DNA from 3 places in the Nocardiopsis sp. LDBS1602 genome. Region 2 is predicted to be linked to each of the others. Evidence: riboswitches for the same ligand, from Rfam matches in the RefSeq annotation. Region 2 holds a riboswitch; each other region holds the start of a gene.
What was found. Region 2 has a riboswitch for cobalamin ahead of U9J66_RS00380 (ABC transporter substrate-binding protein). Riboswitches for the same ligand answer to the same signal wherever they lie in the genome.
Positions count from the first base shown of each region.

Region 1: another riboswitch for cobalamin. It lies ahead of U9J66_RS16540 (VWA domain-containing protein); the one in region 2 lies ahead of U9J66_RS00380 (ABC transporter substrate-binding protein).
Region 3: another riboswitch for cobalamin. It lies ahead of metE (5-methyltetrahydropteroyltriglutamate--homocysteine S-methyltransferase); the one in region 2 lies ahead of U9J66_RS00380 (ABC transporter substrate-binding protein).

Region 1 is NZ_JAYLVW010000004.1:300,780-310,822, reverse strand. Features, by position in the region: gene U9J66_RS16555 (precorrin-2 C(20)-methyltransferase) at 1-1,462, shown strand, start outside; gene U9J66_RS16550 (cobalt-precorrin-4/precorrin-4 C(11)-methyltransferase) at 1,447-2,229, shown strand; gene cbiE (precorrin-6y C5,15-methyltransferase (decarboxylating) subunit CbiE) at 2,198-3,484, opposite strand; cobalamin riboswitch at 3,540-3,678, shown strand; gene U9J66_RS16540 (VWA domain-containing protein) at 3,712-5,787, shown strand; gene cobO (cob(I)yrinic acid a,c-diamide adenosyltransferase) at 5,787-6,401, shown strand; gene U9J66_RS16530 (cobyrinate a,c-diamide synthase) at 6,395-8,863, shown strand; gene U9J66_RS16525 (ATP-binding cassette domain-containing protein) at 9,014-10,043, shown strand, end outside.
Region 2 is NZ_JAYLVW010000001.1:81,638-91,680, forward strand. Features, by position in the region: gene U9J66_RS00365 (maleylpyruvate isomerase family mycothiol-dependent enzyme) at 1-420, shown strand, start outside; gene U9J66_RS00370 (FecCD family ABC transporter permease) at 476-1,537, opposite strand; gene U9J66_RS00375 (FecCD family ABC transporter permease) at 1,534-2,631, opposite strand; gene U9J66_RS00380 (ABC transporter substrate-binding protein) at 2,638-3,684, opposite strand; cobalamin riboswitch at 3,710-3,890, opposite strand; gene U9J66_RS00385 (flavin reductase family protein) at 3,989-4,582, opposite strand; gene U9J66_RS00390 (threonine ammonia-lyase) at 4,633-5,595, shown strand; gene U9J66_RS00395 (sigma-70 family RNA polymerase sigma factor) at 5,652-6,482, opposite strand; gene U9J66_RS00400 (catalase) at 6,849-8,939, shown strand; gene U9J66_RS00405 (alcohol dehydrogenase catalytic domain-containing protein) at 9,077-10,043, shown strand, end outside.
Region 3 is NZ_JAYLVW010000001.1:1,553,004-1,563,046, forward strand. Features, by position in the region: gene metE (5-methyltetrahydropteroyltriglutamate--homocysteine S-methyltransferase) at 1-1,996, opposite strand, end outside; cobalamin riboswitch at 2,136-2,350, opposite strand; gene U9J66_RS07100 (polysaccharide deacetylase family protein) at 2,539-4,077, shown strand; gene U9J66_RS07105 (polysaccharide deacetylase family protein) at 4,361-5,812, shown strand; gene U9J66_RS07110 (quinone-dependent dihydroorotate dehydrogenase) at 5,876-7,021, opposite strand; gene U9J66_RS07115 (proteasome assembly chaperone family protein) at 7,018-7,941, opposite strand; gene U9J66_RS07120 (ABC-ATPase domain-containing protein) at 8,345-10,043, opposite strand, start outside.

The DNA of each region.
Region 1 (10,043 bases), on a different contig from region 2:
CACCCTCAAAGCGGCCCGCCTCATCGGTGAGGCCGACGTCGTCGCCTACCACGCGGCCTCCGGGCGAGGGTCCAACGCCCGCCGGATCGCCGCCGACCTGATCCCCGAGGGGGCGATCGAGGAGCGGCTCACCTACCCGGTGACCACCGGCGCCACCGACCATCCCGGCGGCTACGAAGGGGCCCTGGCCGACTTCTACGAGGAGTCCGCCGCGCGCCTGGCCGCCCACCTCGACGCCGGCCGGGACGTCGTCCTGCTCTCCGAGGGCGACCCGCTGTTCTACGGCTCGTACATGTACATGCACGACCGGCTCTCCGAACACCACGAGACGGAGATCGTGCCCGGCGTGCCCGCGTTCACGGCGGCCACGGCCACGGCGGCGGCGCCCCTGGCCCGCCAGACCGACGTGCTCACGGTCCTGCCCGGCACCCTGCCCGAACCGGAGTTGGCGCGGCGGCTCGCCGACACCGACGCGGCCGTGATCATGAAGCTGGGCCGGACCTTCCCCGCCGTCCGTCGGGCGTTGGAGGCGGCCGGCCGGTTGGAGCACGCGGTCTACGTCGAGCGCGCCTCGATGGATCGTGAACGCCGTCTCCCGGTGGCCGAGGTCGACCCCGACACGGTGCCCTACTTCTCCCTGATCCTGGTCACCGGGGACAGCCTCAACGGTCGGCGCTCCAGGGACGGCGCCGTGACGGAGGCGCGGACCCCGGAGTCCGCGACGGCCGAGGCCGAACTGCTGGTCGTCGGCCTGGGGCCCGGCCCCGACCACTGGATCACCCCCGAGACCACGGCGGCGCTGGCCGAGGTGGACCACGTGGTGGGCTACGGCCCCTACGTCGACCGGGTCCCCCAGCGCGCGGGCCTGACCCGCCACTCCTCCGGCAACACCGTCGAGATCGACCGCGCGCGTCTGGCCCTGGACCTGGCCCGTCGGGGCGAGCGCGTCGCCGTGGTCTCGGGCGGGGACGCCGGCGTCTTCGGTATGGCCACCGCCGTGTTCGAGGCGGCCCAGGACCCCGTCCACCGGGACGTACCGGTCCGGGTGCTGCCCGGGGTCAGTGCCGTCCAGGCGGTGGCGGCCCGTGCCGGCGCGCCGATCGGTGGGGACTTCGCGGTGATGAGCCTGTCGGATCGGCTCAAGCCCTGGGAGGTGATCGAACGCCGGCTCCGCTCCGTGGCCGAGGCCGACCTGGTGCTGGCCGTGTACAACCCGGCCTCCCGTTCTCGGACCGAGCAGATCGCCCACGCCCGACGGATCCTGTTGGAGCACCGCGACCCCGACACCGTGGTCGTCGTCGGCCGCGACGTCGGTCGGGAGGGAGAGACCCTCCTGACGACCACCTTGAAAGAGCTCGACACCACCACGATCGACATGCGCTGTCTGCTGATCGTGGGCGCCTCCGGGACCCGGGTCGACCCGGCCGGCCGGGTCTGGACCCCCAGGTGGGTGAGGACGTGACCGTCCACTTCGTGGGGGCGGGCCCCGGCGCCGCCGACCTGCTGACGCTGCGCGCCGCCCGCATGCTGGCGGCGGCCGACGTGGTGCTCTACCCCGGCACCTACGTGGACGCGGAGGTCCTCTCCCACTGCGCGTCCGACGTCGAGGCGATCGACACCCAGGGTCTGGACCTGGACCGCATCACCGAACTGTTGGTCGCGGCGCACTCCGGGGACCGCGAGGTCGTGCGGCTCACCTCGGGCGACCCGTCGCTGTACTCCGCGTTGTCCGAGCAGACCCGCCGACTCGACGCCCACGGCGTCCCCTGGGACGTCACCCCGGGGGTGCCCGCCTACGCGGCCGCCTCGGCCCTGGTCGGCCGGGAGCTGACCGTGCCGCTGGTGGCCCAGTCGGTGGTGCTGACCCGGACCCGGGCCCGTTCGACGGCGATGCCGGACACCGAGAGCCTGTCCGCGTTCGCCCGGACGCGGGCCACCCTGGTCCTGCACCTGGCGATCCGCCGCGTCCGGGAACTGATGGTCGAGATCGCCCCCGAGTACGGCGACGACTGCCCGGTGATCGTGGTGCACAAGGTCGGCCATCCGGACGTGTCGGTGCTGCGCGGCACGGTCGCCGACATCGCCGACCTGGTGGAGGGGGCCGGACTCCGGCAGGCGGCCGTGATCCTCGTGGGCCGGGCCCTGGACCCGCGCGGGGGAGGGGAGTCCCACCTCTACGATCCGTGCCGCCCCAGGGTCAAGGGTCGACCGTCAGAGCCCACTGGGTGACCGTGCGCGCGGGCGTCCACCCGGTGAAGGTGCCGACGGGCGCGGCGGTCTCGACCTGGATCCGGGTGAGCTCTCCGCCGTGACGACGGCGGGCGTCCGCGAGCAGGGCCTCGGTCTCCAGGGTCACGCCGTGCACCACGAGCCGGCCGCCCGGCGACAGGGCGTCCAGGCAGGCGTCGAGTACGCCCGGCCGGGTCGCGCCACCGCCGACGAACACCGCGTCGGGCCCGGCGAGATCGCCCAGCGCCTCCGGGGCCCGGCCGGTGACCACCCGGAGACCGGGGACCCCCAGCCGTCCGGCGTTGCGTTCGATCCGCGCCGCCCGGTCGGCGTTCGCCTCCACGGCGTCGGCCGAGCAGGTCGGGTGGGCGCGCATCCACTCGATGCCGATCGATCCGGCCCCCGCGCCCACGTCCCACAGGTGCTGTCCGGGCGAGGGCGCCAATCGGGCCAGGGCCGAGGCGCGCAGGTCCCGTTTGGTGAGCTGGCCGTCGTGTTCGAAGGCGTCATCGGGAAGTCCGGTGACCAGGCCGTACCCGACCGGTCCGGCGAGTTCGAGGGCGAGCACGTGCAGGGCGGAGACCTTCTCGACGGGGATGGACGCCCATCCTTCGGCCGTGCCCTCCAACCGTGACTCCGAGGGCGCGCCCAGGTCGCCCAGGACCGTCATCCGGCTCTCTCCGTACCCGGCGCCGACCAGCATCCCGGCGACCGTCGCGGGCGTGCCCGCGTCGGAGGAGAGCACCAGGACACGACGTCCCGGCGCGAGTCTGCGCAGAAGCGGGCGGGGGTCCCGGCCGACGAGGCTCACCACGGCGCACCGTTCGGCGGGCCACCCCATACGGGCGCGGGCCAGGGCGACGGAGGAGACGGCCGGTTCCAGACGTACGGTCTCGGGACCCAGCGCGTCGATCAGGGTGGTGCCGATCCCCGACACCAACGGGTCTCCGGAGGCGAGCGCCACCGTACGGGCCCCGTCGAGGGAGGCCAACAGGTCGGGCAGCCCCTCACGGAGCGGGGAGGGCCAGGGCTCGCGGCGTTGCCCGGGCGTCTCCGGAAGCATGGACAGGTGCCGGTGGCCGCCCAGCACCACCTCCGCCTCCAGAACCAGCGTGCGCAGGCGTTCGGGCAGCCCGGACCAGCCGTCGGCCCCGACACCGACGACGGTGATCCCGACCCCTTCGGCGGGGAGGGGCGTCTCGCCCGGCAGGGCCCGGCCGGGCGCCCGACGGGGAGGGCGCGTGTCGTCCTTCATGGCCCTGACGCTATCGTGGCGGGCAACAGGCGCGAGGTGCCCCTGCCCGCCCGGCCATCGGAAACGGTGGTGACGGCGGGAGGGGAGAATCTGGGAAGCCCGGTGAGATTCCGGCACAGGCCCGCTGCGGTGAACCGAGCCTCCGTGAGGAGGACCCGGCAAGTCCGAAGACCGGCCTCGCGCCCGCCCATGACGTATGGCGAAACGAGCGGGAGCCTCACATGCCATTGCGGTCTTCGCACTTTCCCTTCTCCGCGATCGTCGGTTGCGACACCGAACCCCTCGACGACCTCGGACTCTCCCTGGTCCTGACCAGCGTCTCGCCGGAGATCGGCGGCGTCCTGGTCCGCGGCGAGAAGGGCACCGCCAAGTCCACCGCGGTGCGGGCGCTGGCCTCCCTGCTGCCGCCCATCGACGTCCATTGCGGGGACCGCTTCTCCGTGGATCCGGCCGACCCCGGACAGCACTCGCCCGATGGTCCCTTCGGCCCCGAGACCCCGGTGGAGAGCCGGCCGGTCCGGCTGGTCGAACTCCCCGTCGGCGCCACCGAGGACCGGGTCCTGGGCTCCCTGCACCTGGAGCAGGCGCTCACCCGAGGACAGGTCGCCTACGAACCCGGACTACTGGCCCGAGCCCACCGCGGGCTGCTCTACGTCGACGAGGTCAACCTCCTCCACGACCACCTGGTCGACCTCCTGCTGGACGCGGCGGCCACCGGCCGGGTGACCGTCGAACGCGACGGCTTCTCCGTGGAGCACACGGCCCGCTTCCTGCTCATCGGCACGATGAACCCGGAGGAGGGCGAGCTGCGCCCGCAGCTCCTCGACCGCTTCGGGCTCACCGTGGAGATCGCCGCGCCGACCGAGCCCCGTGCCCGCGCCGAGGTGGTCCGACGCCGGATGGCCTACGACACCGACCCGGCCGGCTTCGCCGAGCGCTACCGTGAGACCGAGCGGGCCCTGTCCGCGCGTATCGCCGAGGCGCGCGACGCCCTGGACCGGGTCCGGCTGTCCGAGGCGGCGCTGCTCAAGATCGCCGAGGTGTGCGCCGCCTTCGAGGTCGACGGTCTGCGCGCCGACATCGTCACCGCCCGCACGGCGGTCGCGCACGCCGCCTGGGAGGGGCGGACCGAGGTGACCCGCGCCGACATCCGCCGCGCCGCCACCCTCGCCCTGCCGCACCGGCGCAGGCGCAACCCCTTCGACGCCCCGGGGCTGGACGAGGAGCTCCTCGACCGGGTCCTGGGCGAGGAGGAGCTCCCGCCCGATCCGCCGGAACCCTCGGGCCCGGACGGCGGCGACGACCCCGTCGACACCCCGCCCGAGGGCGACGGCGCACCGGACGCCGAAGGCCCCGAACCCACCGAGGGCCCGGCCGACGGACCGATCGGTGAGGAGACCGGCCCGGAGCCGGAGACGATCCCGGAGCCCGCTCCGCAAGAACCCGTGGGCGAGGATCGCCCCGACTCCGAGTCCCGGCCGTCCGCCGCCCCGCTCCCCACGGCCAAGGCGGCCGCCCCCTACCGCCCCCGTACGTTCACCGTGCGGGGGACCGGAGAGGGCGCCGACGGTCGACGCAGCCGCGCCATCGGAACCCGGGGCCGCCGGGTCGGCGCCTCCCGCCCCGGCCCGGGCCGGGGCTCCTCGCTCCACCTGGTGGAGACCGTGCGGGCCGCCGCCTCACGACCGGGCGAGGGGGAGCGGATCCGGCTGCGTCCGGAGGACCTGCGCGTCGCGATCCGGGAGGGCCGGGAGAGCAACCTGGTCCTGTTCTGTGTCGACGCCTCCGGCTCCATGGCCGCGCGCAAACGCATGACCGAGGTCAAGACCGCGATCCTCTCGCTCCTGCTGGACGCCTACCGCAGACGCGACAAGGTCGGCCTGATCACCTTCCGGGGGAGCACGGCCGAACTCACGCTGCCGCCCACCCGTTCGGTGGACGTGGCCGCCGTCCGTCTCGACGAGATGCCCGCCGGCGGCCGCACCCCGCTCGCCGAGGGGCTGCTGGAGGCTGCCCGGGTGGTCCGACGGGAACGCCTGCGCGACGCGCGCCTGCGTCCGCTCCTGGTCGTGGTCACCGACGGCCGGGCCACCGGGGGACGGGGCGCCGTCGGTCGTGCCCTGGACGCCGCCGACCACGTCGCCGGCCTCGGGGTCACCACGGTCGTGGTGGACAGCGAGTCCGGCCCCCTGCGTCTGGGGCTGGCCGCCACCCTCGCCGCCCGCCTGGACGCCGACCATCTGCCCGTCGGCGAGGTCGACGCCGACGCCCTGAGCGACGCCGTACGAGAAAGGGCCGCCTGATGCCCCAGGGACAGCCGTCCGTCGTCCCCGACGACGGACTCACCACACGCCAACGCCGCAACCTTCCGCTCCTGGCCGTCCACACCGGTGACGGCAAGGGCAAGTCGACGGCCGCGTTCGGTCTGGCCCTGCGCGGCTGGAACCAGGGCTGGCGGATCGGGGTGTTCCAGTTCGTCAAGTCGGCGAAGTGGCGCATCGGCGAGCAGACCGTCCTGGAACGCCTGGGCCGGCTCCACGAGGAGACCGGCGAGGGCGGCCCGGTCGAATGGCACAAGATGGGCTCCGGCTGGTCCTGGATCCGCCACCGCGACGGGGCCGAGGACCACGCGGCCGCCGCCGCGCAGGGGTGGGAGGAGATCAAGCGCAGGCTCACCGAGCAGACGCACGACCTGCTCATCCTCGACGAGTTCACCTACCCGATCGCCTGGGGGTGGGTCGACGTCGAGGACGTCGTCGCCGCCCTGGAGAGCCGTCCCGGACGCCAGCACGTGGTGATCACCGGCCGTCGGGCCGACCCGCGTCTACTGGAGGCCGCCGATCTGGTCACCGAGATGACCAAGGTCAAGCACCCGATGGACGCCGGCCGGAAGGGCCAACGAGGGATCGAATGGTGACGTCCCCCCTCCGCCCGGAGGGGACCGCCCCGCCCCGGTTGATGATCGCCGCGCCCATGACGGGGCAGGGCAAGACCACGATCGCGACCGGGCTGATGGCGGCGCTCCGGGCCGCCGGTCACACGGTGAGCGGGCACAAGGTCGGGCCCGACTACATCGATCCCGGTTACCACGCCCTGGGCACCGGACGGCCCGGCCGCAACCTCGACCCCCACCTGGTGGGCGAGGAGCGGGTGGCGCCGCTGCTCCTGCACGGGGCGCGCGGCGCCGACATCGCCGTCGTCGAAGGCGTGATGGGGCTGCACGACGGACGGATCGGCACCGACGGGTTCGCCTCCTCCGCGCACGTGGCGGCCCTGACCGCGACCCCCGTGGTGCTGGTCGTGGACGTGTCCCGCATGTCGCGTTCGGCGGGGGCCCTGGTGGCGGGGATGGTCGCCTACGATCCCGCGGTCGAGGTCGTCGGGGTCATCTTGAACAAGGCCGGGTCGGCCCGCAACGTCGCCGAGATCGCCCGGGCCATGCCTATCCCTGTCCTGGGGGTGGTCTCCCGCGACGAGGAGATCGCCGCGCCCTCCCGCCACCTGGGGCTGGTCCCGGCGGCCGAACGGGCCGAGTCGGCCCGCGCCGTCGAACGGCTCGGCGAGCGCGTCGCGCGCGACGTCGACCTGGACGCGCTGGTGGAGCTGGCCCGTTCCGCCCCGGCCCTGGACGCCCGCCCCTGGGATCCCGCCGACGAACCGGGGATCGCCGCCGCCGACGGTCCGCGGCCGGTGATCGCGGTGGCCGGCGGCCGGGCCTTCACCTTCCGCTACCCGGAGACGGAGGAGTTGCTCACCGCCGCCGGATGCGAGGTCGTGGCCTTCGATCCGCTCGTGGACACCGCGCTGCCCGCCGGGACCCGGGGCCTCTACCTCGGCGGCGGCTTCCCCGAGGTGTACGCGGGTCGGCTCGCCGCCAACCGGGCCCTGCTGACCGAGTTGCGCGACGCCGTCCGCTCCGGGGTGCCCACCGTCGCCGAGTGCGCCGGCATGCTGTACCTGGCCGGGTCGCTCGATGACAGGGCCATGGCCGGGGTCCTTCCCGCGCACGCCCGGATGACGGAGCGGCTCACCCTGCGCTATCCGGTGGCGACCGCGCCCGGAGACACGCTGCTCACCCGCGCGGGCGAGAGCGCCACCGGTCACGAGTTCCACCGCACCCGCATGAGCCCCGGAGCCTGCGCCGAACGCCCGGCCTGGGTCGTCGATGGAGCTCCGGAGGGCTTCGCCTCCGACACGCTGCACGCCTCCTACCTGCACCTCCACTGGGCCGGCCGTCCGCGTTTCGCGGCACGTCTGGCCGACGCCGCGCGCGCGACCCCGCCACCCGCGCCCGCCTCCGTCCCGGCACCCGACCTCGTGTCCCTGAAGGCGGAGGCGGTGGCGGAACCCGTCGCCGACCCGCTCCGCCACCACGGTGACGTCGAGGTGGGCGAGGGGATGCTGGACCTCGCCGTCAACGTCCATCCGGGGCGGCGTCCCGTGTGGCTCGACCGCGCCCTCGCCGAGAGCCTGCGCGAGATCGACGCCTACCCCGACCCCGCACCGGCCCGGGCCGCGATCGCCCGTCGTCACGGGCGCGGGGTCGACGAGGTGCTGCCCACCGCCGGAGCGGCCGAGGCGTTCACCCTGATCGCGCGGCTCCGTTCCTGGCGACGGCCGGTCGTGGTCCACCCCCAGTTCACCGAACCGCACGCCGCGCTCGAACAGGCCGGACACGCCGTCACGAGCGTGCTCTGCCCGGCCGAGAGAGGTTTCGTCCTCGACCCGGACGCCGTCCCCGACGACGCGGACCTGGTGGTCGTGGGCAACCCCACCAACCCCACCGGAGTTCTCCACCCCGCCCGTGACCTGCGTCGACTCTGCCGCCCCGGGCGATTGGTCGTCGTCGACGAGGCGTTCATGGACGCGGTGCCGGGGGAGCCGGAGAGCCTGGTCGAGGAGCGGTTCGAAGGGCTGGTGGTGTTGCGCAGTCTCACCAAACACTGGTCGATCCCCGGGATCAGGGCCGGATACCTCGTCGGCGACTCCGAGGCCGTGCGCGGGCTGGAACGGGCGAGCACGCCCTGGTCGGTGTCCACCCCCGCGATCGCGGCCATGATCGCCTGTACCTCGGAGGAGGCGGTCCCCGAGGCGGAGCGCCGCGCCCGTGAACTCGACGGATGGCGCTCCCATCTCGAAGCCGGGCTGCGCGAGGCCGGGGTGGGGTTCGTCCCCTCACGGGCTCCGTTCGTCCTCGTGCGGGCCGGGGAAGGGGCGCACGCGCGCCTGCGCGCCCAGGGGATCGCGGCGCGCAGGGCCGACACCTTCCCGGGGCTGGACCCCTCCTGGATCCGAGTGGCGGTACGCCCGCCGGAGATCACGCGTCGTTTGACGGCCGCCCTGGCCGGCCTCGTCCCGGACACCGCCCCTTCGGCCTGATCCGGGACGGGCCGGTCGCGTTCACCCCGTTCTGTCCTCGCCCTGTGTCACGATGTGGCGCGTGGCCGAGGAGGGCGTCGAGCAACGGCGACCGTGTGGCCGGACAGGCGACCCGCCCGGATCGGTGTGGACGTCGAGGAGGTCCAGGGGATGGAAGAGACGATGAGCACCGGTTCCGGACACGCCGCCGACGGCCACGACCTGATCCGCGTGCGGGGCGCGCGGGAGAACAACCTCAAGGACGTCGCCGTCGACCTGCCCAAGCGCAGACTCACGGTGTTCACCGGGGTCTCGGGATCGGGCAAGAGCTCGCTGGTGTTCGACACGATCGCCGCCGAGTCGCAGCGGATGATCAACGAGACCTACAGCACCTTCGTCCAGGGGTTCATGCCGCGCACGGAGCGGCCCGACGTGGACCTGCTCGACGGATTGACGACCGCGATCATCGTCGACCAGGAGAGGATGGGCTCCGACCCCCGCTCCACGGTCGGTACCGCCACCGACGCCAACGCCATGCTGCGCATCCTCTTCAGCCGGCTCGGAACCCCCTACGTCGGCCCGCCCGGGGCGTTCGCCTTCAACGTGCCCTCGGTCAAGGCGAGCGGCGCCATCACGGTCGAGCGCGGGGCGAGGAAGGCGGTCAAGGCGACCTTCAGCCGGACCGGCGGCATGTGCGTCACCTGTGAGGGCCGCGGCACGGTCTCCGACATCGACCTCTCGCGCCTCTACGACGACACCAAGGCGATCTCCGAGGGCGCCTTCACCATCCCCGGATGGAAGTCGGACAGCTTCTGGACCGTGCGTCTCTACGCCGAGTCGGGGCTGGTCGACCCGGACAAACCGATCCGCGAGTTCACCGACAAGGAGAGGTGGAACCTCCTCCACCACGAGCCCGTCAAGGTCAAGATCGACGGGGTCAACCTCACCTACGAGGGGCTGATCCCCAAGATCCGCAAGTCGTTCCTGTCCAAGGACCGGGAGGCGATGCAGCCGCACATCCGGGCGTTCGTGGACGAGGCCGTCACCTTCACCACCTGCCCCGACTGCGACGGGACCCGCCTCACCGAGAGGGCGCGCTCATCGCGGATCAGAGGGGTGAACATCGCCGACGCCTGCGCGATGCAGATCAGCGATCTGGCCGACTGGGTCCGGGGGCTCGACGGGATCGAGGAGAGCGCCG
Region 2 (10,043 bases):
GAGTGGACCGAGAACACCCCGGCCCTGCTCGAACTGGTCGGTTCCCAGAGCCGGAGGCGCTACGCCCTGCCGGCCCTGGACGTGTGGCACCACGAGAACGACATCCGGGGCGCCCTGGGGATGGGGCCCCGGACCGAGGACGCCGATCAGCTCGCCGACTTCGTCCTGGGCGGCCTCGCCCTGGCCTGGTCGTCCGATCTGCCCTCGGTGCGGGTCCGGGCCACCGACACGGACCGCACGTGGTCGCTGGGGGAGGGCGCCGACCTCACTCTGGAGGCGACCGTCTTCGAACTGGCCCGCGCGGTGACCGGCCGACGTTCGCTCGCCCAGATCGGGGCGATGGACTGGAGCGGCGACCCCTCCGCCGTGGTGGGCCGTCTGCCCTCCCTGCCCGCCCCCGAGATCGACCTGGAGGTCTGACCGGTACCCGGGGACGACGTGCCGGAGAGGGGACCGTGCCCCTCTCCGGCGACGTTCACCCGCCCCGCCCGGCCCGGTTCCTCCGGGTCAGCAGGTACAGCAGGTAGGGCGCGCCCAGGATCCCGGTGATCACCCCCACGGGCAGTTCGGCCCCGCCGAAGGCGGTCCGCGCGATCAGGTCCGAGCAGGCCACCAGCACGGCCCCGCAGACCATGGTGGGGAAGAGCCCCGCCGGACCCGCGCCGAGCAGGCGACGGACGATCTGCGGCGCCACCAGGGCGACGAACGAGACCGGACCGGCCACGGACGCGGCCATCGCCGCGAGCGCGGCGGAGGTGAACACCAGGGCGGCGCGGGCGACCTGGACACGGGAGCCCAACGCGGTCGCCATGTCGTCGCCGAGCTGGAGCAGGGCCAGCGACCGGGACAGCATGAAGGCGACGGGGGCCAGTAGAGCCAGGGCCGCCCAGATCGTGATCGCGTGCGGCCATTCCCGGTTGGCCAGACTGCCGGTGATCCAGACCATGGCGCGCTGGGCCGAGGAGAGCTCGGTCCTGGTCAACAGGTACGACGTCACCGAGCCCGCCATCGCCGAGAGCGCGATCCCCACCAGGATCATCCGGTTGCCGACGACCCCGCGTCGGTAGGAGAGCAGGTACAGCAGCGACACGGCGCAGACCGCGCCGACCAGGGAGCCGACGGTCACCGTCAGGGTGGTGCCGCCGAAGACCACGATGGCCAGGACCGCCGCGGTCGTGGCCCCGGCGCTGACCCCGATGATGTCCGGGCTGACCAAGGGGTTGCGGGCGAGCCGTTGCAGTAGCGAACCCGAGAGCGCCAACGCCGCTCCCACACCCGTGGCCGTGAGCACCCGGGGCAGGCGCATCTCCACCACCACGTGCGTCACCATCGTCCCGGCCCGGCCGGTGAGCGCCTCGACGACCTCCCCGGCGCCCACGGTGAAGTCTCCGACGGTCAGCGAGAGCACCGTGACCGCCGCGGCGAGGCCGGTCAGGGCCCCGCCGAGCAGGATCGACGGCCAGGACACACGTACCGACAGGGAACCGCGGCGCAGTACCCCCGAGGAGGGGCCGCGCGAGAGGAGTGATCCGTTCACAGGCCCGCCACCCTTCGCCGACGCACCAGAACGATGAAGAAGGGGGCGCCGATGAGCGCGGTGACGATGCCGACCTGGAGCTCCTCCGGTCGGGCCACCACCCGACCGACCATGTCCGCGGTCAACAGCAGGATCGGCGCCAGCACCGCCGACCAGGGCAGGACCCACCGGTGGTCGGGGCCCACGAGCAGACGCGCGATGTGCGGCACCGCGATCCCGACGAACCCGATCGGTCCGGCCACCGCCGTCGCCGTCCCGGCGAGGAGCACCACAGCCAGGGCGCTCACCGCGCGCACCGCCCACACCCGGGTGCCCAGGGAACGGGCCAGGTCGTCGCCGAGCGCCACCGCGTTCAGGGCGCGGGTCGAACCGAAGGCCAGGAGCATCCCCAGGAGCAGGAACGGAGCGGCCTGCCCCAGGACGGCGCCCATGCCCTCCGAACCGGAGAGCGAGCCCACCACCCAGAAGCGGTACTCCTCCAGGCTCGCCCGGTCGCTCAGCACCAGGGCCGAGGTGACCGAGCCCAGGAGCGCCGAGAGCGCCGCCCCGGCGAGGGTCAGCTTGATCGGGTCGGCCCCGCCGGAGCCCAGGGAACCCACCAGGTGGACCATGACGGCGGCCAGGGCGGCGCCGCCGAAGGCGAAGAGGACGTACACCGGCAGGGCGGAGATCCCGAGCACCCCGATGGCGACGACCGTGGCCAGGGAGGCGCCCGAGTTGATGCCGAGGATGCCCGGGTCGCCCAGAGGGTTGCGGGTGATCCCCTGGACCAGTACCCCGGACACGCCCAGGGCGGCGCCCACGGCCACCCCGGCGAGAGCGCGCGGCACCCGGAGATGCAGTACGACCAGGTCGGTGTCGCTGCCGGTGAAGTTCCAGTAGGCGGAGTACACCTCGGTCGGCGACAGGTACCGGTAACCGACCAGCACCGACGCCAGCAGGGTCACGGCGAGCGCCCCCACGGCCACCACCAGCCCGACGGCCCGGGCCCGGGGACTCCGGAGCAGGCCGGGGCCGCCGGGGTCGCTCCGAGGGCCCCGGACCGGGAGGACCCGGGTGGGGGAGGGGGACGCGTCGGCCGTACGTTCGGCCACCGGGCCCTACCCGAACAGGTCGGGGTGGAGGATCTCCGCGATCGTCGCCACGGCGGGCGCGCTGCGCACCCCGGCGGAACGGTCGGCGAAGGTGAACTCCCACACCTGGTCCTCGGTGACCGCGGTCAGGTTGGCCAGGGCCGGGTTGCCCATGATCCGCTCGATGTCGGGGGCGGAGTCGGCGGCGGTCATCTCGGCGTCGCAGCACACGTCGATCAGGATGTGGTCCGGATCGCGTTCGATGACGTCCTCGACGGAGACCTGGTGGTTACGGCGTCCGTCGAGGTCGGCGAAGGCGTTGACCCCTCCCGCCAGGTCGATGAGCTCGGTGGAGAAGTCGGGGCCGCCCGCCACGTGGAACCCCTGGTCGCCGGGGCGGCCGATCATCACCGTGGGGCGCTCGTCCTCGTCGACCCGACCCTCCAGGGTCTCGGTGACCCCGTCGACGGTGGCCCGCATCTCGGCGATGACCTCGTCGGCGCGCTCGCTCACGTCGAACAGCGTCCCCAGGTCCCGCAGGTCGGCGTAGACGTTGTCCATGGTCACGTCGGCCGGGTCGATGCTCTCGTCGCTGCGCCCGTCCTCGCTGGGACACAGGGGCGAGAAGATCCAGCTCTCCACGCCCAGTTCGCGCAGGGAGGCCCGGGTGCCCAGACTCTCGTCGGTGAACACGTCGGTGAAGCCGGACAGCACGAAGTCGGGCCTGGCGTCGAGCAGCTCCTCACGGCTCGGCAGGTTCGGATAGTACTTCTGCTCGGCCTGGGCCTCGACGTAGTCGTCCAGGACCACGGCGTCCAGGAAGGCCGTGCCCACCAGGCGGTCGCCGATACCGAGCGCGTGCGCCATCTCGATGGCGGGTTGGTAGGCGGCGAAGACCCGCTCCGGCGGAGCGTCGGCGGGGACGTCGACGTCGCAGTTGCGGAGGGTCTCCCCGGCGGCCTCCTCGGCGTCGGGGGAGATCGCCCCACCGCAGGCGGTGAGCGTGGCCACCAGAACGAGGGCGAGACCGGAACGGACACGGCGGCGGAGAGCCCGCGCGTCACTGGGCTTCATCGAACAAACCATCCTTCGTGGTTTGATGACGCGGACGGTCGCAGCCGGTCTCCTGGCTCCCGGAGTCGGACTCTCGTCCAGCGCTCTCCGCCCTTCCCGGGCCGTGTTCGGCCCAGTGGCGTATGGGAGGCGCCCTCCGGTCACAGTGGCGAGGACCGCGCCGGAATCTCACCGGCTTCCCGTGCACTACGACGTCGACGACATGAACTTGTGTCGATATTCAGCGAACACCGTAGTACATGCCGTTCGCCCCACTCCCTCCGGATCCGTCGCGAAGGAGGGGGCGTTCGATGTCCTCGGTCCCTCAGGGCGTGTAGGGGATGCGGTCGATCCGACGCACCTCGCCCAGGGTGGACCATTCGTTGCGTCCCAGTCGGGCCAGCGGCCGGAGCAGTTCGACGTCGGGGTGGTCGCCGTCGAGGTACCCCTTGTCCACGGCGGCCCGCACGATACGGCCGAACACCACGGTGGAGTCGCCCAGGGTCAGGGTCGAGTGCAGCGCGCACTCCAGGGCCACGGGGGAGGAGGCCACCCGGGGAGGCCGGACCTCGACGCTCGGTTCGCGGGCGATGTCCAGCGCGTCGAACTCGCTCACGTCCGCCGGGTAGCGGGTGCCGGTGGCGTTCACCCGGTCCTGGAGGGGTTCGGGGGCGAGGTTGACCACGAACTCGCGGGTCGCCTCGACGTTGGTCAGGGAGTCCTTGCGGCCCACCGAGGTGAACTGCACGATCGGCGGTTCGATACAGGAGATCGTGAAGAAGGAGTGCGGAGCCAGGTTGTCCACACCCTCCTCGGAGGTGGTGGAGACCCACGCGATCGGGCGCGGGACCACCACGGACGTCAGCAGTTTGTAGAATTCCCGGCCGGGGAGGTCGGCGGGTGTCCATTCGGTACGCATCGGGTCCGATTATCCCGTGTGCCGAGGTCCGCCATGGGCATACTCGCCGGATGGAACCGGTCACAGCACAGGATGTACACGACGCCGCCACCAGGATCCAAGGGCACGTGGTGCGCACCCCCCTGACGGTCGGCCCCGACACCGACCGCCCCTTCCTGGTCAAACCCGAGAGTCTGCAACCGACCGGGGCGTTCAAACTGCGCGGCGCCACCAACGCGTTGGCCCTGCTCGACGGGGATCGACGTGAACGCGGGGTCGTCACCCACTCTTCGGGCAATCATGGGCTGGCGCTCACCCTGGCGGCGGTACGCGAGGGGGTGGCCTGCACCGTGGTGGTCCCGGAGGGGGCGCCCGAGACCAAGGTGTACCGGATCCGTGCCCTGGGCGCCCGCGTGGTCGTGGTGCCTCCGGCAGAGCGGGAATCGGCGGTGGAGGATCTGGTCGCGAAGGAGGGGGCGACCTTCGTCTCGCCCTTCGACGACCGTCAGGTGATCGCCGGGCAGGGGACCGTGGGACTGGAGATCCTGGAACAGTCCCCCGACGTCACCACGATCGTGGTCCCGGTCGGCGGTGGCGGGCTGGCCTCGGGGGTCGTCACGGCCGCGTGGACGGTGCATCCGCGCCGGGTCCGTGTCGTGGGGGTGGAACCGGAGCTGGCCGCCGACGCGGCCGAGAGCCTGCGGGAGGGGCGCCGGATCCCCTGGGAGCCCGAACGCACCTACCGGACCATGGCCGACGGCGTGCGCGTGTGCCTGTCCGACCTGACCTTCGCCCATCTGCGGGACCGGCTGGACGCGATCGTCACCGTGACCGAGGAGGAGATCGCCGAGGGGGTGCGGGCCCTGGCGCACGGATCCCGGCTGGTGGCCGAACCCAGCGGCGCGCTGTCGACGGCCGCCCTGCTGTCGGGGAAGGTCGAGACGATACCGGGACGGCCCGAGGCGACGGTCGCGGTGCTCTCCGGCGGCAACATCGACCCGGACCTGTTCGTCCGCCTGGTGGAACCGGACTGACCCGGAGCCCGGTCAACGGTCGTGCCGGTGGGGGCGATCCCCCACCGGCACGGGCGCTAGTCGGGTCGGCGGCCCACGCCCAGCCTCGCGCGAAGTGTGCGCAGGGCGCCCGCGAGCAGGCGGGAGACCTGCATCTGGGAGCAGCCGATCTCCTCGGCGATCTGCGCCTGGGTCCACTCGTCGAAGTACCGACGTTTGAGGATCAGCCGCTCCCGGTGGGGCAGGCTCCGCAGCGCCGGACGGACGGCGGCGCGGTCCACGACCAGGTCGAGTTCGGGATCCTCCACCCCGAGGTACCGATCGAACGCGGTGGTCGGCCCCTCCTCCCTGGGGTCGGAGGCGTTCAACGAGACGGTGTTGTAGGCCTCCGACACCAGCCTGGCCTCTTCCAACTCCCGCTCGGTCAGCCCCATCTCGCGGGCGACCTCGGTGAGGGTGGGGGTACGGGACAGACGCTGCTCCATCTCGCGACGGACCCGGTTCATCTCGGTCCGCCGGGTGCGGGGGTCCCTGGGGGTGTGCACCGCCCAGGTGTGGTCTCGGAAGTGGCGTTTGATCTCCCCGATCACGGTCGGCGTGAGATAGCGGACGAATTCCCGGCCGCGTTCGGGCGAGTAGCCGCGGATCGCCTTGGCCAGCCCGACGTGGGCGGTCTGTCGCAGGTCCTCCACCCGCTCGCCGCGCCCCCGGTAACGGTGGGCGATGCGATTCAGGAGCGGCAGGTAGTGCCGTGTGATGCGCTCGCGCAGCCGTCCGACCAGAGGGTCCTCCGGCTCCAGCGACTTCAGTAGTGAGATCAGGTCCTCGGTGGAGGTGTCCTCCGGAGGCTCGCGACGGGGGCCGGGCACCCGCCCGACGGGGGTGGTGGTCGCGGGGGAAGTCGGCATGGTGAACCTCCTGTCCATGGGACGCGGTCACGTCGGAGCGCCGCGAACACGGGCGTTCTTCGATGTGGAGAGGTCCGAGGCCGGGTGGGCCCGGACGGAAGGTGGCCCCCGGACGGGGCGGGAACGGCGGGCGTCGAGCGGTTCCGCGCCCGCGGGTATCCCCCTGGGGATGCCCAGGGCCGCACGCTGGGAAAACACGGGAACACGACCTTGACCCCGGTCTGTCAGGTATTGGCGCCCCATGGGGGAGAAGTGGACGGAGGGCGAGGAGTCGCCGCCCGGGACGTTTGCGGATCGCTCCCTCCGGTCAGGGCGGACCATGAGGCCCCCATCGTCCCGAGCATCGTCCGACAGGAGGGTTCGACCATGGCAGACGCCGAACGTGACGCCAAGGACCGGCAGCTCGACGCGGAGCGCACGGAGTCGCGAGGACCGCTGACCACCGAGACCGGGGTCAGGGTCGAGGACACCGACAACTCCCTGAGCGTCGGCGAGCGCGGACCGACGCTGCTGGAGGACTTCCACGCCCGGGAGAAGATCACCCACTTCGACCACGAACGCATCCCCGAGAGGGTGGTCCACGCCAGGGGAGCGGGCGCCTACGGACACTTCACGCCCTACGAGGACCTGTCCGACCTCACCGCCGCGCACTTCCTGAGCGGCCCCGACGTCACCACCCCGGTCTTCGTCCGCTTCTCCACGGTGGCCGGTTCACGCGGCTCGGCCGACACGGTGCGCGACGTACGCGGTTTCGCGGTCAAGTTCTACACCGAAGAGGGCAACTACGACCTGGTCGGCAACAACATGCCGGTCTTCTTCATCCAGGACGGGATCAAGTTCCCCGACTTCGTGCACGCGGTCAAACCCGAACCGCACAACGAGATCCCCCAGGCGCAATCGGCCCACGACACCCTGTGGGACTTCGTGGGGCTGCAACCGGAGACCACCCACATGATCATGTGGCTGATGTCGGACCGGGCGATCCCGCGCAGCTACCGCACCATGCAGGGCTTCGGCGTGCACACCTTCCGATTCGTCGACGAGCGGGGGCGGGGCACCTTCGTCAAGTTCCACTGGAGGCCGATCCTGGGGACCCACTCTCTGGTGTGGGACGAGGCCCAGCGCATCCAGGGCAAGGACCCCGACTACAACCGCCGCGACCTGTGGGAGGCCATCGAACGCGGCCAGTACCCCGAATGGGAACTGGGGGTGCAGCTGGTGCCCGAGGAGAACGAGCACGACTTCTCGTTCGACCTGCTGGACGCCACGAAGATCATCCCCGAGGAGCAGGTGCCCGTACGGCCCATCGGCCGGATGGTCCTGAACCGCAACCCGGACAACTTCTTCGCCGAGACCGAGCAGATCGCCTTCCACACCGCCAACGTGGTCCCGGGGATCGACTTCACCAACGATCCCCTGCTCCAGGCCCGCAACTTCTCCTACCTGGACACGCAGCTGCTGCGGCTGGGCGGCTCCAACTTCCAGCAGATCCCCGTCAACCGACCGGTGGCCCGGGTCGACAACAATCAGCGCGACGGCTTCGCCCAGCACCGCGTGCACCGGGGCGGGACCTCCTACTACCCGAACTCGCTGGGCGGCGGCTGCCCGGCCCTGGCCGACGAGAACGTGTACCGCCACTACACGGAGAAGGTCGAGGGGAACAAGATCCGCCGCCGGGCGGAGAGCTTCAAGGACCACTACTCCCAGGCCCGGCTGTTCCTCAACAGCCTCGCCGACTGGGAGAGGGAGCACCTGGTGGCGGCCTTCCGCTTCGAACTGGGCAAGTGCGAGGAGCTCTCGATCCGGCAGCGGGTGGTGGCCAACCTGGTGGAGGTGGACCACGGGCTCGCCGTCGCCGTCGCCGAGGGGATCGGGGTGGAACCGCCCGAGGACCCAGGGACGCGAGGGCACGAGAGCTCCTCGCCCGCGCTCAGCCAGGCGAACACGGCCTTCGGCGACCTGACCGGCCGCCAGGTGGCGGTGCTCTTGAGCGACGGGGTGGACGGCGACGCCGTCGAGGCGATCAGGGACGCCCTCGTGGCGAAGGGCGCGGTGGTCGAACTCCTCGCGCGCGCCGACGGATCCGTGCGGACCCGGGACGGAGGAGACCTGGCGCTGGACCGTTCCTACACGACCGTCTCCTCGGTCCTGTACGACGCGGTGGCGATCCCCGGCGGCGCGGACTCGGTCGACGCCTTGGAGGAGGACGGGGAGGCCCGGCACTTCGTCCTGGAGGCCTATAAGCACAACAAGACGATCGCGGCCCTCGGCCAGGGGACGGCGCTGCTCACGGGCACGGGGGTGTCCGGTCAGCTGGCCACCCCGCCGCTGGAGACGGTGACCCACGAAGGGGTGGTGCGCTCGCCCGCGGTGGACACGGAGTTCATCGAGGAGTTCGCGCGACTCATCGGGCTGCACCGTCACTGGGAGCGGCCCACGGGCGCCGTCTCGGCCTGACACGTCACGGCGACGGTCTCTCACGCGAGGGGGCCGTCGCCCACGGACCATCGAGGAAGAGGGAGAGAGGGCTCCGCCCGGTTCGGGGGCCGGGCGGGGCGCCCCTCGTTCAGGGACCTTCGAGACCAGGGGGAAGCATGCGCGCGGTGGTGTGGAACGGTACACGCGACGTCAGGACCGAGACGGTCCCCGACCCTCGGATCGAGCGGCCCGACGACGCCGTCATCCGGGTCACCTCCTCCGGGCTGTGCGGCTCCGACCTGCACCTGTACGAGGTGCTCGGGCCGTTCATGAACGCCGGGGACGTCCTCGGACACGAGCCCATGGGCGTGGTCGAGGAGGTGGGGCCCGACGCCACGGGCCTGGCGCCCGGACAGCGGGTCGTCGTCCCCTTCCAGATCTCCTGCGGCCACTGTCCGATGTGCGAGACCGGGTTCCAGACCCAGTGCGACAACACGCGGGTGGAGAGCCGGGGCATGGGGGCGAGCATCTACGGCTACAGCGCCCTCTACGGCTCGGTGCCCGGGGCGCAGGCGGAGTACCTGCGGGTGCCGCGAGCGAAGGACAACGTGATCCCGGTCCCCTCACAGGGGCCGGACGACCGCTATGTGTACCTGTCGGATGTACTTCCCACAGCCTGGCAGGGGGTCGAGTACGCGGAGATCCCCGACGGGGGCACCGTGGCGGTCCTGGGGCTGGGGCCGATCGGGGAGATGGCGTGCCGGGTGGCGCTGCACCGTGGGGCGGATCGCGTCTTCGGGGTCGATCCGGTCCCGGAACGGCGTGCGCGCGCGGCGGCGCGCGGCGTCGAGGTGTTCGACCTGCCGAGCGATACCGACGAGCTCGTCGAGCAGATCCGGGAGCGCACCGACGGCCGGGGTCCGGACTCGGTCATCGACGCCGTCGGTATGGAGGCCCAGGGGCACGGAACGGCGCGGCTGGCCCAGCGCGCGGTCTCCTGGATGCCCAAGGGAGCGGCGGCCAAGCTGATGGAGACGGCCGGCGTGGACCGTCTGGCGGCCTTCCAGATCGCCATCGACCTGGTCCGTCGGGGCGGGACCATCTCCCTGTCCGGCGTCTACGGGGGCATGACCGATCCGCTCC
Region 3 (10,043 bases), 1.5 Mb from region 2:
TGACGTCGGCGTCCAGCGCCTCGATCCCGCCCACGATCCGGTTGAACTCCGAGTAGCACATGTGGGTGTGGATCGTCGTGCTCGGAGCGACCCCCGAGGTGGCCAGGCGGAAGGAGGCCACCGCCCAGTCCAGGTACTCCTCACGCCGTTCCTCCCGCAACGGGAGCAGCTCCCGCAGGGCCGCCTCGTCCACCTGGATGTGGCGGATCCCCGCCCTCTCCAGATCGGCGACCTCGTCCCGCAGGGCCAGACCCACCTGACGGGCGGTCTCCGCGAGCGGCTGGTCGGTACGCACGAACGACCAGGCCAGCATGGTGACCGGACCGGTCAGCATGCCCTTCACCGGCTTCTCGGTGCGCGACTGGGCGTAGGTGATCCACTCGACCGTCATCGGCTCGGGACGCGAGACGTCTCCGAACAGGATCGGGGGTCGGACACAGCGCGTCCCGTAGGACTGCACCCAACCGTTCTCGGTGGTCGCGTAGCCCTCCAGTCGCTCCGCGAAGTACTGGACCATGTCGTTGCGCTCGGGCTCGCCGTGGACGAGGACGTCCAGGCCGATGTCCTCTTGAAGCGCGATCACACGGTCGATCTCCGCGCGGAGGATGCGGTGGTACTCCTCCGTCGACAGTTCGCCACGACGGTGGGCGGCACGGGACCGGCGCAGCTCCGAGGTCTGCGGAAAGGAACCGATGGTGGTCGTGGCGAGCGTGACCCGGTCGGGTCCTCCCCTGTCCTCGGGACGCTCGTAGGCGTCCGGCCCCAGCGCGTCGAGGCGGGCCCGGACACGGGCGTCGGTGAAGGCCGGGTTGCGCGGTGTGGAGGCCCCCGTGTCGACGGCCTCGCCCTCGGAGAGGATCCGACCGAGCAGGGCCACCTCTCCGGCCTTCTGCACGGCGAAGGCCAGGGCCTCACGCAGCTCCGGCGCCAGGGAGGTCTCCGCGTCCAGGTCGATGGGCACGTGCAGCAGCGAGCAGGAGGTGCTCACCGAGAGCTCGTCCGTCAGGGCCAGAAGGGTGCCCAGCCGACCGATCGCCGAGGACAGGTCGGTACGCCAGACGTTACGACCGTCCACGACACCCGCGACCAACCGTGTGGAGCCCAGACCGGAGACGGCCGCCAGGTCCTCGAACCCCTCCCCGTCGGTGACCAGGTCGAGGCCGACCGCCTCCACCCGGGACTCCTTGAGCACCCGTAGCGCCGCCGGACCGATCGAACCGAAGTAGGTGGACACCAGGAGGGAGGGACGTTCCTCCGCCTCTCCCAGCCGCCTGTAGGAGCGCTCCAAGTACCCGACGGCGGCACGACCCTCGTCCGTGGCCAGGATCGGCTCGTCGAGCTGGACCTCGGTGGCGCCCGCCGCCGCGAGATCGGCCAGCAGCCGGACGTAGGCGTCCAAGAGTTGGTCGAGCAGCTCGATGGGCTCCCACCCCTCGGGGGCGTCGTCGGCGACCTTGGCCGAGAGAAGGAAGGTCAACGGACCGAGCAGCACGGGCCGGGTCCGAAAGCCCGCGTCCAGGGCCTCACGGAACTCCGCGACGGGTTTGTCGTCGACCAGACGCGGCCGGGTGCTCGGCGAGAGCTCGGGGACCAGATAGTGGTAGTTGGTGTCGAACCACTTGGTCATCTCCAACGGAGGCGCCCCCTGGACGCCCCGGGCCAGGGCGAAGTAGCGGCGGAGCCGCTCGTCCCGCTCCTCCGCCCGCGCCGGAGAGGGAAGACGGGAGGGCACGAGGTCGAACATGACCGCCGTGTCCAGGACGTGGTCGTAGTAGGAGAACGTGTTGGACGGGATGTCGTCCACACCCGCCTCGCGCAGCCGGGTGTAGGCGTCCCGACGGAGGCCGGCGGCGACGTCGTCGAGCTCCCGGGCGGTGGTGGCGCCCTTCCAGTAGGACTCGATGGCGCGTTTGAGTTCACGGCGGGGACCGATACGCGGGTAGCCGTGCACCGTGGAGCGCACGGACGGTCCGGAGGCCGTCGGAGTGGTGGACATGAAAGCTTCTCTCCCTCGTCGAAAGCCGGGCACCGATCCCGGAGAGGGGAGAGAACGCGAGGAGCACGGATGAGCCGAAGGACACACCCGTCTCGCGACCTCGGCCCTCCCTCGGGGCACGGGACCACCGGCGACACGGACGCGTCACCGGGCGGAGGCAGGTCTTCGGACTCGTGGGCACCTTCGACGAGACGTCGATCCGCCTACCGGCCGTCGCTTCCCGGGTCCGACCCGTCGGGTCGAAGCACCAGTGCCTTTGACGACTTTCGTTCCCACTCACCGCTGCGGGGCAGTCCCGGACTCACACCGGGTTCCCTCTTTCGACACACTCCGACGTCCGCGGAACGGACTCCGATTACTCGGTGGAGTGTGTACCTTCCACAGCTGGGAGTATAGGGAGATCCCCCTCCGCCCCTGTACCCGGCGTACCCCCTTCCTCCGAGCACGAGGGCGAACCCCTGCCCTGTGCACGGCATCACACCCGTTATCAGCGTTGCGTGGAAGAGGCATGCCCCCGCTCTCCCGCGGACGTTCGTCTGACGATGAACGTGGAGAACCCCCAGGTGAAGCAGCAAGACCGTCCGACCATGACCCCCGATCATCCCGTCCTCACGGTCGCGATCGCGTTGGTGGTGCTCGTGGGACTGCTGTCCATGGCGACCCGACCACCGGGCCCGAACGGCATGAGCCCGAGCACCGACGACGCCACGACGGTGTCGGCGGAGGAGGACCTTCCCCCCGCCGAGGAGGTGGACGGGCTGACCGACGTCCGCGCGGACGCGCTCCCCGGCCTCGAGGAGACCTCCATCTCCTATGAGGGCGGCGGTGAGGTCACCGTCGCCTATCCGGTCATCCCCAACGCCGACCCGCTGTCCGACTTCCTGGACCGCACGCTCACCGAACGCGCCTCCGCGTTCGAGGCGGCCGAGCCCGGGGCCCGTTCGATGACCGGCGAGTGGCGACTGACGGCGGCACGCGACGGGATCGTGGGCGTACGCGTCACCACGACCGAGACCGACTCCGAGGAGACCCGCGAGGATCACAGCATCTACTGGTACGAGACCGGTGACGGTGTGGTCCGCGGCTCCAGCTCCCTCCTGGCCGGCCAGGCCGAACTGGAGGAGTTCAACGAGCTGGTACGCGAGGCCGTCTCCGACACCGCCGCGGTGACCTCCTCCCTGTACCCGATCGACGCCCTCTACGACTCGGTCGGTTTCTCCTCCGAAGGCGACCTGGTCGTGGAGTTCGACGACGGACAGATCGCCCCCGTCTCGGAGGGGCGTCTGCACGCCGTGATCGACCGTGACGAGGCCGAGGGGCTGCTGTCGGAGTTCGGTCTGCGTGCACGCGACGCCGCCACCACCGGCGTGGACGAGTTCACCGTGGAGACCGCTCCGGAGGCCGACAAGGACGGCTCCGTGGAGGCGGCGCCCGGGGTGATGTCCCCGCGCGACGACTCCGTCGACTGTTCCGACCCCGAGGTGCGCTGTGTCGCTCTGACCTACGACGACGGCCCCGGCGGGCGCACTCCCGAGCTGTTGGACATGCTCGCCGCCCACGACGCCAAGGCGACGTTCTTCGTCACAGGCCTCCCCGTCAGGGAGCACCCCTGGACGGTGCGTCGTGCCTACGCCGAGGGTCACGAGATCGCCAACCACACCCTGGACCACCCCGATCTGGCCACGATCGGCGCCGGCGCCGTGCGGTCCAACCTGGAGACCACCCAGGCCCTGGTCCAGCGCGAGACCGGCCACACGATGAACCTGATGCGGCCGCCCTACGGCTCCCGCAACGGCACGGTCGACCAGGTCACCGAGGAGCTCGGTCTGGCGCAGATCCTGTGGGGCGTGGACACCAACGACTGGAAGGACCGGAAGGCCGGCGTGGTCTCCGAGAGGGCCCTGGACGGGGCCTCCGACGGGGCCATCATCCTGATGCACGACATCCACGACACCACGATCGACGCGTCCCGCAAGATCATCCGTGAGCTGGACGAACGCGGCTACACCATGGTCACCGTGTCCCAGCTCCTGGGTACCACCGAACCGGGACAGGTCTACGTGGACGGGACGGATCTGTAGAACCCCGGCTTCGGTCGGTGGGGAGGTTTCCCCCGCCGACCGGGGCGGGGAGGACTGACCTCGGTAGAGCGGAAGGACCACCGACGAGGATCGGTGTCCACATGTGGACAGTGCCCCGGGCGCCGGGGCGCTGTCCCCTATGTTGCTCCCAGCGAGCGCGGGAGAGCATCCGCCGAAGGGACGAGGGAGTCGGGTCGTGTCATCGAACTCAGTCGTACCGGATCAGGCCCCGCCCCGGCCTCACGAGGGTCGGACGATCCGGGTCCGCGCCGGGACGGCCCTGGTGGCTCTGTCCCTGGCCCTGACGGCCTGCGGGGAACAGGCCGTCGGACTGTCCGGGAACGAGCGGATGGCGGTGCTCCAGGACGGTTCCGGTGAGGGGATCTCCGAATGGACCGCCTCCGCCGAGGACTACGACGACCATCCCCACATCCCCGATCCGGACGTGGCCGTCGACGTGACCCTCCCCGTCTTCCCGACCGCCGACGCGTTCACCGAGGCGCTCAAGGAACGCGTCGACGAAGAGGTCGCCGACTTTCGCGCGGGGACCCGGGACCCGGTGAGCCTGGGCGTCGACTGGGAGCTGGTGGCCGCGGGCGAAGGCGTCCTCGGGGTGCGGCTGGTGCGCTCCGAAGAGGACATGCACGGCATGCGCGAGGGCTACTCCACCCACTGGTACGACGCCACCGCGGGCCGCTCCGCCCACTCCACCGAGCTCTTGGCCGGACAGGAGGCCCTCGACGAGCTCGACGCGATCGTCGGAGACGAGTTGGCCGACGACGAGGAGGTCGACGGCGACACCCTGTACCCGGTGCTGCGGACCTACGACTCGATCGGCTTCAACGAGAACGGCGACCTGGTCGTGGAGTTCGACGATGGACACCTCTCCCCCGTGATCGAGGGCCACGTGCCCTCCACCGAGTTCGGACGCAAGGTCGTGATCGTCGACCACGAGACCGCCGCACCTCTCCTGTCCGACCTGGGAGAGCGGGCCCGGCAGGCCTCCATGACCGAGAACGCCGACCTGGAACCGGCCGAGTTCGAGGAGGACGACGACGAGGAGGCCCCTCCGCCCGTCCCCGGGGTCTTCGACGCCCGGCTCCCCGACGTGGACTGTGAGGACGACGAGGTCCGCTGTGTCGCGCTCACCTTCGACGACGGGCCGGTGGCCGCCACCTCGGACCTGCTGGACCTGCTCGCGGCCGAGAAGGTCACCGCCTCGTTCTTCCTCAACGGGAGCCCCGTCCTGACCCGCCCCGGTCCACTACGCAGGGCCTACTCCGAGGGTCACGAGATCGCCAGCCACGGCGACCTGCACGAGCACATGAACCGTATGGACGCCGAGGAGCTGCCCTCCCAGGTCGCCTCGGTGAGCGCGATGGTCCGCCGCCAGACCGGACACACGGTGGAGCTGTTCCGGCCGCCGTTCGGGGCCACCGACGACGACGTGCACCGGGAGATCTCCGATCAGGGCATGGTCGAGACCCTGTGGACGGTGGACAGCGAGGACTGGGAGGGGCTGACGAGCGACGAGATCGTGGACCGGGTCGTCGACCTGGTCGAACCCGGCGGCGTCGTCCTGATGCACGATCCCCAGGAGGCCACGTTGGACGCGGTCCCCGAGATCATCCGGCTGCTGCGGGACGAGGGCTACGAGTTCGTCCCCGCGAGCCAGGCGATGGGCTTCCCCGAACCCCCGCACGTCTTCCCCGAGGACTGGGACGGCAACTGGTAGCGGGGGCGGACCATGGCGAAGGGCCGGTGGGAGTTCTCCCACCGGCCCTTCGTCGTACACGTGTCAGCCCGCGGTCGCGGTGTCGCCGACCACCTTCAGGGCCGGCGCGGGGGCGTCGACGCCGATGGCCTCCTCGATCGACCGGTAGCCGGCGGAACGCACCAACCGGGCCAGGCCCCGGTGGATCCGGCGCGGCCACAGCGGTCCGCCGTAGATCAGCCCCGTGTAGCCCTGCACCAGGGTGGCGCCCGCACGGATCCGGGCCCAGGCGTCCTCGGGGGTCTCGATGCCGCCGACCGCGATCAGGGTGACCCGGTCACCGACCTTGGCGCGCAGACGGCGCAGGACCTCCAGCGAACGCCGCTTGAGCGGGGCTCCGGACAGACCGCCGCCACCGGCCGCCTCCACCTGCTCGGCCGAGCTCTCCAGGCCCTCACGGGAGATGGTGGTGTTGGTGGCGATGATCCCGTCCAGCCCCTCGGCCAGCGCGAAGTCGGCGACGGCGTCGACGTCCTCGTCGGCCAGATCGGGCGCGATCTTCACCAGGAGGGGAAGGTCGGAGCGGCCGGCCTCGGCCAGCGACTCGCGCACCGCGCCGACCAGCGGACGCAGACGCTCCACGCCCTGGAGGTTACGCAGACCCGGGGTGTTGGGCGAGCTGACGTTGATGACCATGTAGTCGGCGTAGGGGGCCAGCCGCAGCGCGCTGAGCGCGTAGTCGGCGGGCGCCTCCTCCTCCGGGGTCACCTTGGTCTTGCCGATGTTCACCCCGACCACGGGGCCCTCACGGTCGCGGTCGTGGTGCAGACGCTCGGCGACCAGCGCCGAACCCTCGTTGTTGAAGCCCATCCGGTTGACGATCGCGCGATCCGCGACCAGCCGGGCCAGACGCGGCCTGGGGTTGCCGGGCTGGGGGTGGGCGGTGACGGTTCCCACCTCCACGAAGCCGAAGCCGAGCGCGGCCAGGCCCCGAGGGCTCTCCGCGTTCTTGTCGAACCCGGCGGCCAGGCCGAGCGGGCCGGGGAACTCGCGCCCCAGCGCGTGCACGGTCAGTTCCGGCTCACGCGGGCCCAGGACCCGGGTCATGGCCTCGGAGACCCCCGGTACTGCGGTCACGCCGCGCAACGCGGCGAAGCTCAGTTTGTGCACCTTCTCCGCGTCCATGTGACGCAGCACCGAGCTGAAGAGGATCTGGTAGAACACGGTCATCCGTTTCCGTCACCCTCGCGTTCCGCGAGGAAGCGTTCGAGTTCCGCGCCGAGTTCGTCGGCGGTGGGCAGGCCCTCCTCGTCCGTGCCGAACGACCTCGAGTCCCCCTCGCTCTCGGCACGGGAGGAGACGATGTCGTCGTACTGACGCTCCAGGTTGGCGACCACCCGCTGGATCTCCTCCGAGGCGGCCACCTGCTCGGCGATCTCCACGTCGGCGGCCCGGGCCGTCTCCTCCATGTCGTCGGTGGGGATCGCCAGCCCGGTGGCGGCCGTCAGATAGCCGATCGCGGCGATGGCCGCGCGCGGGTACTGCGACTGCGCCAGGTAGCTGGGCACGTGGACGGCGTAGCCGATGAAGTCGTGGTCCAGCTCGCCCAGACGGTACTCCAGCAGCGAGACCGCCCCGGCCGGCACCTCCACCCTGCCGATCCAGGGGGTGTGCCCCGCGACCAGTTCGGGACGGGTCGAGTGCGGGGTGACCGTGACCGGGCGCGTGTGCGGGACCGCCATCGGGATGCCGTTGACGCTCAGGGACAGCGAGACCGCGAAGCGTTCGACCAGCCGATGGACGGCGGCCACGAACAGCTCCCACTCGTGATCCGGCTCGGGCCCGTGCAGGACGAGGAAGGGCGTGCCCTCGTCGTCGTGCATCCGGTAGAGCCCGATCTCGGGGGCCTTGTACTCGGTCCAGGTGTTCTCGACGAAGGTCATCGTCGGCCGGTGGTCGCGGTAGTCCACGAGTCGGTCGGTGTCGAAGGTCGCGACCTTCTCGGCGGTGAACCGTTCGAAGAGCCACTCGGAGGTCTGGCGGCCCGCTTGTCCGGCGTCGACGAAACCGTCCAGACAGACCAGCATCACCGGGCCGACGATGTCGTCGAAGCCTGGATGGAGTTCGTACAGATCTGCGGGGTCACGCACCGGATTCTCGTCTCCATAGGGTCGGGATCACAGGACGACTCGCCTACGAAGGCCCACCCGAACGGTCCCTTGTGACGCACTTCGGGGTCGCCACGCCCTGCTTTTCCACCATACCGACCCGTTCCGGGTCCCCACCGGCGTCGACCCCTCGGTCGTGACCACGGCCACAGCGCCCGTCGTGGTCCGGCCGTCACACCGGGTACGGACCCGACGGATCGGAGCGGCCGACTCCCGAACACGTCGGCCGTGTGATCGGACCTCCGCCCGTTCCACGCCAGGGTGAGGTGCTCGACCGGGATGCCCCGTCCGAACACCTCACCCGAGCTTCGGTGTGGGCGACCGATCACGCATGGCGCGATGGCCGAGAGGGCGGCCGGCCGTCCCCTCGGAGGCACCCCTGTGGTCAGCGCTGTTCGGCGACCCTCAGGGTCCGCAGTCGGTTGAGGACCGCGGCGACCTCGTGCCGGCGCGGCAGGACGTAGTCCCCGTCGAAGTCGTCGCCGAGCAGAGAGACCCCGCGTTCGGCCAGGGCCCGGTCCAGCGAGTCCAGAGCCTCGGCGAGCGTACGGGAACCGTTCAGGTGGCCGCCCTGGACCAGGGCGCGCAGGGCCAGCCCGGCCCCGGTGATCTGCCCGGCGTCGACGAACTGCTCCACCGAGCGGACGTCGACGTCGCTCTCCCCGAAGGTCAGCACGTCCATGTCGCGACGCTTGAGTCTGCTCCGCCCCTTGGCCCCTCGATCGTCCACCGATCTCGGGTCCACCACACGGGCCCGGGGCCGGGTGAACACGGAGTCGGTGCGTTCGCGGGCGAGCGCGCGGGCGCGTTCGGTGACGTCGTGCGGATGGTAGGCGTCCAGCATCACGACGTGGTCGGCGACATCGAAGTAGTCGCCGCTGCCGCCCATCACCAGCACCGTGGAGACACCGTGCTCCCGGTACAGGGGGCGCACCAGGTCGATGAAGGGCACCAGGGGTTCCCGGTCGCCGTGGACCAGTTCCTGCATCCGCTCGTCACGGATCATCAGGTTGGTGGCCGTGGAGTCCTCGTCCACCAGGAGGGTGTGCGATCCGGCCTCCACCGCCTCGCAGATGTTGGCGGCCTGGGAGGTGGAACCGGAGGCGTTCTCGGTGCGGAAGTCCCTGGTGTCGGAGCCGGTGGGCAGGTTGCGCACGAACGGACCGACGTCCACCCGTTCCACCCGGCGGCCCTCCTCGGCACGGATCTTGACCGCGTCGGCGCGGGTGACCACGAGTTCGCGACCGTCTCCCGAAACGTGGTCGTAGACGCCGCGTTCCAGGGCGTGCAGCAGGGTGGACTTGCCGTGGAAACCGCCGCCGACGATGAGGGTGATGCCCTCGGGCACCCCCATGCCGGTCACCGTGCCCCGGTGCGGCAGGTCGACGCTCACCCGCAGGGACTCGGGCGAGGCGAAGGGCACCATGCCCGCCCCGGTCAGGGGTTCGTCGCTCACCCCGCTGCGGCGGGGCAGGACGGCCCCGTCGGCGACGAAGGCGACCAGCCCGCGGTCGGACAGGGCCTCGCGCAGGGCGACGGTGTCGACCACGCTGTCGGCGTAGGCCTCGGCGGCCTTCTGGTCGATCTCCTCCCAGTCGAGGTCGTCGACCAACTCGGGGACGGTCCGGCAGAGTTCGCGCTCGGCGGCGCGCCCGTCGATCCGCCGTCCGTGTCCGGGCAGATCCAGACCGAACCGCAGGTCGAGGGAGCCGTCCGCGCCCACCCGACAGGACGAACGGACCAGGACCTCCTGGCCCCCGGTGTCGATCTTGAGCCTGGACCCCTTGAGCAGGCGACGGGCGAGTCGGCCCAGGAAGTCGGCGGTGGCCCGGCGGCGGACCGGGTCGGCGTAGGCGCTCTCGGGGATCCCGGCGTCGGGGCGCAGGATCCGCAGCCGGGAGGGCGGCGCGAAGGGGTCGGCCTGGACCCGCTGCACGGTGAGGGTGAAGTCGCCGAAGTCCCAGTCACCCTTGAGGGACTTGTAGCGCCCGTAGGAGGCGCCGTCCATCTTCGACAGCTCTTGGGACAGGCGCGCGTCGTCGCGCACCCCGCGAATGGGCTCGGGTTCGGGCCGGCGTCCCCCG